One region of the Pseudomonas sp. C7.1 genome, then DNA from elsewhere that is predicted to be linked to it. Evidence: riboswitches for the same ligand, from Rfam matches in the RefSeq annotation. Region 1 holds a riboswitch; the other holds the start of a gene.

Region 1 (4,187 bases):
GCATCGCCGCCTTCCCGCGCCGCTCGGAAAGCGAGTACGACACCTTTGGCGTCGGCCACTCCAGCACCAGTATCAGCGCGGCACTGGGCATGGCCATCGCCGCGCGCATCCAGGGTTCGCGGCGCAAGGCCGTGGCGGTGATCGGCGACGGCGCACTGACCGCCGGCATGGCCTTTGAAGCGCTCAATCACGCCAGCGACGTCAACGCCAATATGCTGGTGATCCTCAACGACAATGACATGTCGATCTCCAAGAACGTCGGCGGCCTGTCCAACTACCTGGCCAAGATTATCTCCAGCCGCACCTACACCAACATGCGCGAGGGCAGTAAGAAGATCCTCTCAAGCCTGCCCGGCGCCTGGGAGATCGCGCGTAAGGTCGAAGAACACGCCAAAGGCATGCTGGTGCCAGGCACCCTGTTCGAGGAGCTGGGCTGGAACTACGTCGGCCCCATTGACGGCCACGACCTGCCGACCCTGCTCGCCACCCTGCGCAATATGCGTGACCTCGACGGCCCGCAGTTTCTGCATGTGGTGACCAAGAAGGGCAAGGGCTTCGCGCCAGCCGAAGCCGACCCGATTGGCTATCACGCCATTACCAAGCTGGAGCCGATCAACGCGCCAGCCGCCCCCAAGCAAGCCAGCGGCCCGAAATACTCCAGCGTCTTTGGCCAGTGGCTGTGCGATATGGCCGCCGAAGATCCCCGCCTGGTCGGCATCACCCCGGCGATGAAGGAAGGCTCCGATCTGGTGGCCTTTAGCGAACGTTATCCCGAGCGCTATTTCGATGTAGCCATCGCTGAGCAGCATGCGGTAACCCTCGCCGCCGGCATGGCCTGCGATGGCGCCAAGCCGGTGGTGGCGATCTACTCGACTTTTCTGCAGCGCGCCTATGACCAGCTGATCCACGACGTGGCCGTGCAGCACCTCGATGTGCTGTTCGCCATCGACCGCGCCGGCCTGGTCGGCGAAGACGGTCCGACCCACGCCGGCAGCTTCGATATTGCCTACCTGCGCTGCATCCCCGGCATGCTGGTAATGACGCCCAGCGATGAAAACGAGTTGCGCCGCATGCTCACCACCGGGCACCTGTTCAATGGCCCGGCGGCAGTTCGCTACCCGCGTGGCAGCGGCCCGAATGCCGCCATTGAGCCAGGCCTGGAGCCACTGGAAATCGGTAAGGGCATCATTCGCCGCCAGGGCAGCAAAACGGCCCTACTGGTATTCGGCGTACAGCTGAGTGAGGCGCTTAAGGTTGGCGAAGCACTCGACGCCAGCGTAGTCGATATGCGCTTCGTCAAACCCCTCGACGCGGCCCTGGTGCGCCAACTGGCAGCCAGCCACGAACTGCTGGTCACCATCGAAGAGAACAGCGTGATGGGCGGTGCTGGCAGCGCGGTCAGCGAGTTCCTCGCCCAGGCCGGCATCCTCAAGCCGGTGCTGCATCTGGGCTTGCCTGACTACTACGTCGAACACGCAAAACCGGCGCAAATGCTCGCCGAATGCGGGCTGGATGCCGCCGGTATCGAAGCTGCCGTCCGCGCGCGCCTCGCCAGCCTTTGTGCATGAGCGCCGCTCATCCAGAGCTGAATCAGGCTTGCTTGTAATTCATCCACCCGCGCATTAAGGTGCGCGGCGTTTTACTTCCGCCAAGGTGCGCCCTTCCACAGTGAAGCGGCGTTAAACGGGAAGCCGGTGAGTCCATAACGGACCATTCCGGCGCTGCCCCCGCAACGGTAATCGACCGCAGACCCGTTCTGCACGCTGCCTCAACGCCACTGGGTTACCCCGGGAAGGCGAGGCGGCGCACGTCGAGAGCCCGGAGACCGGCCTTGCTGGATGTGACTGGTGTTGCGGAGGGCATCACCGTCAAGCTCAGGTTGCGTCCGCGCGCCCGTTCTTGCACCTGCCCTCCTCAAAAGTCGTTCGACCTTTTGAGGATTCTCTACGTGAAATTGTCCCGTATTGCCTTGGCTGTGGCGCTGCTGCCGCTGGCTGCTCATGCTGACCCACTCCAATTGCAGCCATTGGTTGTGACCTCCGGGCGGCACGCCGAACCAATCCAGCAGGCAACCGCAGCCACCACGGTTTTTACTCGCCAGGATATCGAACGCCTGCAAGTGCGCAGCGTTGCTGAGCTGCTTGAACGCGTGCCCGGCGTCAGCGTCAGCCGTACCGGCGGCGCGGGCAGCCAGACCGGCCTGTTTGTACGCGGCACCTCGACCGCGCAAACTCTGGTGCTGGTAGACGGCCAACGTATTGCCTCTGCCTCCAGCGGCACCAGCAGCCTGGAGTTCCTCAGCCCGGAGCAGATTGAGCGCGTTGAAGTCGTACGCGGCGCGCGTTCGGCGCTCTATGGCTCGGATGCCATCGGTGGCGTCGTGCAGATTTTCACCCGCCAAGGCAGCGGTGACGGGCTCAAGCCCTACGTCCGCCTTGGCGTCGGCAGCAACCAGACCTTCGAACGCAGCCTTGGCCTGTCCGGCGGCGATGCGCAAACTCGCTTCAATCTGGGCGCCGCACTCGACGAAAGCCAGGGGATCGACGCCACACGCGATAACTTCGGCGCCAACGGCGATGACGATGCCTATCGTAATAAATCGCTGAGTTTGAACCTCTCGCACCGCTTCAATGACGATCTGAAGATCGGCTTCAGCGCCCTCGACCAACGCGGCCAGGCCGAGTTCGAGGACCTCTTCAGCACCTCATTGCCCACTACGGACTTCCAGCTCAGCAGCCTGTCCAGCTACATCGATGGCAATCTCAACGAGACTTGGAATAGCCGCCTGGAAATCGGCCACAGCGAGGACAAGCGCGACACCGGCAACGACCAGCCAAACGCCAACGCATTTTCGTTCTACAGCTTTAATACCTACCGCGACTCGGCCAACTGGGTGAACACCCTGACCCTCAACGAGCGCCACCAAGTGCTGCTAGGTGCCGATTGGTATGAGGATCGTGTGAATGGCAGCGAGGACTTCAATGAGGACTCGCGCTGGAACCAAGCTGCATTTATTCAGCACCGCTACAACGCCGACTACTTCTCGACCGAGCTGGGGCTGCGCCATGACAAGAACCAGCAGTTCGGCAGTAAAAACACCTGGAACGCTGCGTTAACTGTGCCGCTCAATGACAACAATGATGTGATCCTGTCCTATAGCGAAGGCTTTCGCGCGCCGACCTTCAACGACTTGTATTACCCCGACTTCTGTTTCGGCGGTTTTTGCTCCGCCAGCGCGAACCCCGACCTCGAACCAGAAACATCTAAAAGCTACGAAGCCCAGTGGCGCAGCCGTTACAGCGAAAGCGGTGCGCTGGAACTATCGCTGTACCGCATTGATCTACAAGACGCGATTGTTCTCGACCAGAACTTTATTCCGCAGAACGTACAGACCGCGCGCATCAACGGCTTCGACGCTGCGCTAAAGCAGGAACTCTTCGGCTGGCAGGGCAGCCTGGCACTCGCCTTGATCGACCCAAGAGATCGCGGCACTGGCCACACCCTCGCCCGCCGTGCCAAACGCACGCTGAGCCTGGACCTGGATCGTCAATTGGGTGAGTTTGCCGTGGGTGCCAGTTGGCGCGTAGTCAGCGGCCGCTATGACGACGCCGCCAACACCCGTGAGCTGGGTGGTTACGGCCTGCTTAGCCTGCGCGGCACATGGCAAGCGACCAAAGAAGTGGCCCTCGACCTGAAACTGAACAACCTCTTCGACAAGGATTATGCCGAGGCGACTTACAGCACCAGCAACGGACGCTTCGGCTACAACAGCGAAGGACGTACCGCACTGTTTGCCGTGACCTGGACGCCTCAACTTTGAGTCATCAGCTAGGCGCTCAATAGACTGCCCCCAAGACAGAGCCCCGCCATAGTGCGGGGCTTCTTAGTGCGCGTCGCTCAACACCTCACACAACCGCTCGAGCGCCCCCAGCATCTGAAAACTCGGCCGCTCCAGGCCGGCATCCGGCACCAACCACAGCTGCTTACGTTCAACTGCCGCTACCCCAGGCCAGATGCGCCAGGCGTCCAGCTGCCCTTGCACGCCTGCCAGAATCACCTCGGGATTACGCTGCAGCACCGCTTCCACGCTGACCTGCGGTGCAGGCAAGGCAAGCTCGGCAAAGATATTCTCGGCCCCGCAGATACCTAGGGCGTCGCTGATAATCTGCTGGCCGCCGATGGTATAC
Region 2 (4,187 bases), on a different contig from region 1:
CGCCATGGCTGCGCCAACCGCCGCCCGCCGGATTGAAGCGCTGCTCGATACGCTCGGCCATACGACCAAAGGCCACTAGCGGATGCCAGCCCTTGGACTCGCCAAAAATCGCGTCCAGAGCAACCCCGGCGCAGGTGCTAAGCACCAGGCTCATGGCGTGCCCCACTGGTTTTCAAACAACAACTCGCTTAGTGGCCGTGGCTCGGCCCAGCCCTGCTGCACCAGCATGGGTGCTTCATAGAATTCCGTGACCGGCCCCAGGCACAGCACCGCCAGCGGCTTGCTACCGTCCGGCATATTGAGCAAATCCGCCAGGGCCTGGGGCTCGAATAGCGATACCCAACCCATGCCCAAACCCTCGGCGCGGGCGGCCAGCCAGAGGTTCTGAATGGCGCAGGCCAGGGACGCCAGGTCCATTTCCGGCAAGGTGCGGCGGCCAAATACATGGGCCTCGCGGCCCTCCATCAAAGCCACCACCAGCAGCTCGGCGCAGTCACGGATGCCCTCGACTTTCAGCCGCATAAATTCATCACTGCGCTCGCCCAGTGCCTCGGCGGTGCGCAAGCGCTCCTCTTCCACTAGCCCGTGAATCGCCTCACGCAAGGCCGCACGGGTGATGCGAATAAACCGCCACGGCTGCATCAGGCCGACGCTCGGTGCCTGGTGCGCGGCTTCAAGCAAACGTGCGAGCAGTTCGGGTGCCACTTCGCCGCCGCTGAAATGGCGCATATCACGGCGCTCGGTGATGGCGCGGTAGACCGCCGCGCGTTCTTCGGGACTGAAGGCCTGCTCGCTCATGCCGGCGCTCCGGGGCAAAACAGCGCTGCAGCGGCAGTGGGATCAGACGGTAGATAGAAGTGGATATAGGAGGCGGTCATCCGCCCCTGGCGATAAACCGCCTCACTGGTGCGCTTGTAGTTCGGGCATTCGCCACGGGTCAGGGGTTGCAGATCGCTGCTTAGCGCCGAGTAGTGAAAGCTGTGGCCGCGCAGCAGCCCTTCCGGCAGCTCCGCCTGTTGCAAGGCCATGGCGGTCATGCGCGGTTGCAGGGTCGCCTCCCCGCTTAACAGGCCGAGCATCTGCCCGCTGGCGCCTTGCTTGTCGGTCAGTTTGTCGAGCAGATAGAGCATGCCGCCACACTCGGCGTGGATCGGCTTGCCGGCTGCATGGTGCGCGCGAATCGACTCGGCCATGGGCTGGTTGGCCTCAAGCGTGGCCAGGTGCAGCTCCGGGTAACCGCCGGGCAGATACAGGCTGTCGACATCCGGCAACTGCTCATCTGTAAGCGGCGAAAAGAACTGCAATTCGGCACCCAGTTCGCTCAACAGGTCGAGATTGGCCTGGTAAAGAAAAGCAAAGGCGCTGTCGCGGGCCACACCAATTCGCACCCCCTTAAGCAATGGCGCGGGCCTGGCCTGCTCAGGGGCGGCAAAGCTGACGGGTGGCGGCAGATCGGTATCGGCACTAGCGGCCAGGGCATCGGCGGCGGCGTCCAGGCGCGCATCCAGGTCGGCCAGCTCACCCGCTTGCACCAAGCCCAAATGGCGGCTCGGCAAGCCGACCTCGGCGCTACGCGGCAAGGCGCCGTACCAGCGGATCGAGCTCGGCAGTGCATCGCGCAATATCTCACCATGGCGCGCACTGCCAACCCGATTGCCAAGCACCCCGGAGAACGGCAGATCAGGCTGGAAGGTCGCCAATCCATGGGCCATGGCGCCGAAGGTCTGCGCCATGGCCGAACCATCGATCACCGCCAACACCGGCACAGCGAAGTGCCGCGCCAGGTCGGCCGCCGATGGCGTGCCATCGAACAGGCCCATCACCCCTTCGATCAGAATCAGATCGGCTTCACCCGCCGCTTCCCAGAGCAGCTTGCGGCTCTCGGCCTCGCCGACCATCCACAGGTCGAGCTGATACACCGGCGCTCCGCTGGCGCGCGCGAGAATCATCGGGTCGAGAAAATCCGGGCCGCACTTGAATACCCGCACACACTTGCCCTGGCGCGCATGCAAACGCGCCAAGGCGGCGGTCACCGTAGTCTTGCCTTGGCCGGAAGCCGGTGCTGCGATCAATAACGCCGGGCATGAACGGGCGCTGGTCAAAACTCAACTCCCTTCTGCGCCTTTACCCCGGCCTTAAAGGCATGCTTAACCAGGCTCATCTCGGTGACGGTATCCGCCGCCTCGATCATCCCCGGCAGCGCACCACGGCCGGTCACCACGACATGCTGCAGCAGCGGCCGCGCCTCGATATCCGCGAGCACCGCGTCGAGTTCCAGATAGCCATATTTCAGCGCGATGTTCAGCTCATCCAGCACCACCAGACCGATGGCGGGATCATTGAGCAACTGCGCCGCCACGGCCCAGGCTTCGCGCGCCTTGTCGATATCGCGCTGACGATCCTGGGTCTCCCAGGTAAAACCCTCACCCATTACGTGATAGCTGACTTCATCGGGAAAACGGCGGAAGAAGGCCTCTTCGCCGGTGCTGGCCGCGCCCTTGATAAATTGCACCACGCCGACCTTGAGGCCATGCCCCAAGGCGCGGGCAACCATACCGAAGGCACTGCTGCTCTTACCCTTGCCATTGCCGCTGTGCACCAGCAGCAGGCCGTATTCTTCCTGGGCCTGGGCGATTTTCTCGTCGATAAGGGCTTTCTTGCGGGCCATGCGCGCCTTGTGCCGGGCGTCACGTTCAATCGATTCAGTCATCGCACTGCTCCACCGCCACAGGGCGATCTGGCTGGAAAAAGCATGTGGAGAAAGACAAAGCGCGGGCCTACGCACAGCGCAAGCCACACGCCAGCCATCGCCCTCCGCGATGCCGTGGACTGCAACAGGCCGGTCTCCGGGCTTATGAGCGCTGATCTGAAAATGCAGACCGCCACCAGGCGCACCTTCCCATGCCTGAGCACAGTGGTTGAAAAGCGCTGGTTTAACTCACTTACCGTTGCGGGGGCAGCGTCGGAATGGTTGGCGTAAACGCACAACGCACCGACTTCCCAGTTTCACCCCGCACACGCTTAGCGTTGGGGGCACCTGTTACAAGGCGCGAAGGGTAGAGAGTTCGTGATTAAGCGTCAAACCGGAATGCGCCGTTGCACCCGTGAATCAATGCCTGGGCATAAAGCCGGCCGGCTTGCTGGCCAGCCACTCGACAAAAGTACGCAGGCGCTCATCACTGAGCAGGCTGTCGCGGTTGTTGTAGGTCAGCGCCAGCTCCTTCTCGCTGAACAGCCGGTGGATCTGGTTGTGGCAGGCGCGGCAGACCCAGAGCGTAGCGCTGATACGCTCGCTTTTGCCAAAGCGCTTTTGCACATAGCCCCTGCTGTGCAGCGCCTTGGGGATCAGGTGATGGCGCGTCAGAGCAGCCGCGCGGGCGCAAAGTTCGCAGGCACCAGGTTGATCAGGCAGACGAATCGGTTCGGGCATACGGGCTCAGCGTTTACGGCACAGGCTCAGGCCATCGCCCAGCGGCAACAGGGACAGATCGATACGTGGGTCATCACGCAGCGCCAGATTGAGCGCCTGAATTGCACGGGTATCGGCGCTTTCGGGGTTTTCCTCAAGCACACGCCCGCTCCACAGGGTGTTATCGAACAGGATCAGCCCACCCTGGCGCACCAGGCGCAGGGCATGTTCCAAATAGGCCGGGTAATTGGCCTTATCGGCGTCGATAAACAGCAGATCAATACTGCCGGCCAGGCCTTCAGCCTCCAGCGCCGCCAAGGTCTGTAGCGCAGGGGCCAGACGCTGTTCAATACGCGCACTGAGCCCGGCTTCGCGCCAGTAACGCTCGGCCGTGGCATTGTACTCGCCAGGGATATCACAGCAGATCAGCCGACCATCTTCGGGCATGGCCTGGGCCATACAGATGGCGCTATAGCCGGTAAAGGTGCCGACCTCGACAATCCGTCGAGCACCCGTCAGTTGCACCAACAAGGCCATAAACTGGCCCTGCTCGGGGGCGATCTGCCAACGTGCGGTACTCAGCTGCGCGGTTTCCTCGCGCAGGCGTTTGAGCACCGGTGTTTCGCGCAGGGAGACGTCCAGCAGGTATTGATACAGGGCGGAATCGAGATTGAGTGTTCGGTTGGTCATGGCAGATCACTCAGCCGCTGAGGTTGATCAGGGGTTGCTAGCCAGTTCCGGGGTGAACACGCGCTTGGCATTCAGATAGGTGCGCTGC

Evidence for each region. Region 1 has a riboswitch for cobalamin ahead of AC0T4W_RS02780 (TonB-dependent receptor domain-containing protein). Riboswitches for the same ligand answer to the same signal wherever they lie in the genome.
Region 2: another riboswitch for cobalamin. It lies ahead of cobO (cob(I)yrinic acid a,c-diamide adenosyltransferase); the one in region 1 lies ahead of AC0T4W_RS02780 (TonB-dependent receptor domain-containing protein).

What each region holds. Positions count from the first base shown of each region.
Region 1 covers NZ_JBWDTL010000002.1:324,709-328,895, reverse strand. Annotated here, with positions in the region: gene dxs (1-deoxy-D-xylulose-5-phosphate synthase) at 1-1,568, shown strand, start outside; cobalamin riboswitch at 1,635-1,848, shown strand; gene AC0T4W_RS02780 (TonB-dependent receptor domain-containing protein) at 1,949-3,820, shown strand; gene AC0T4W_RS02775 (cobalamin-binding protein) at 3,884-4,187, opposite strand, start outside.
Region 2 covers NZ_JBWDTL010000003.1:1,107,139-1,111,325, reverse strand. Annotated here, with positions in the region: gene cbiB (adenosylcobinamide-phosphate synthase CbiB) at 1-154, opposite strand, end outside; gene bluB (5,6-dimethylbenzimidazole synthase) at 151-798, opposite strand; gene AC0T4W_RS08505 (cobyrinate a,c-diamide synthase) at 795-2,102, opposite strand; gene cobO (cob(I)yrinic acid a,c-diamide adenosyltransferase) at 2,099-2,710, opposite strand; cobalamin riboswitch at 2,821-3,056, opposite strand; gene AC0T4W_RS08495 (hypothetical protein) at 3,110-3,430, opposite strand; gene AC0T4W_RS08490 (O-methyltransferase) at 3,437-4,099, opposite strand; gene AC0T4W_RS08485 (C40 family peptidase) at 4,127-4,187, opposite strand, start outside.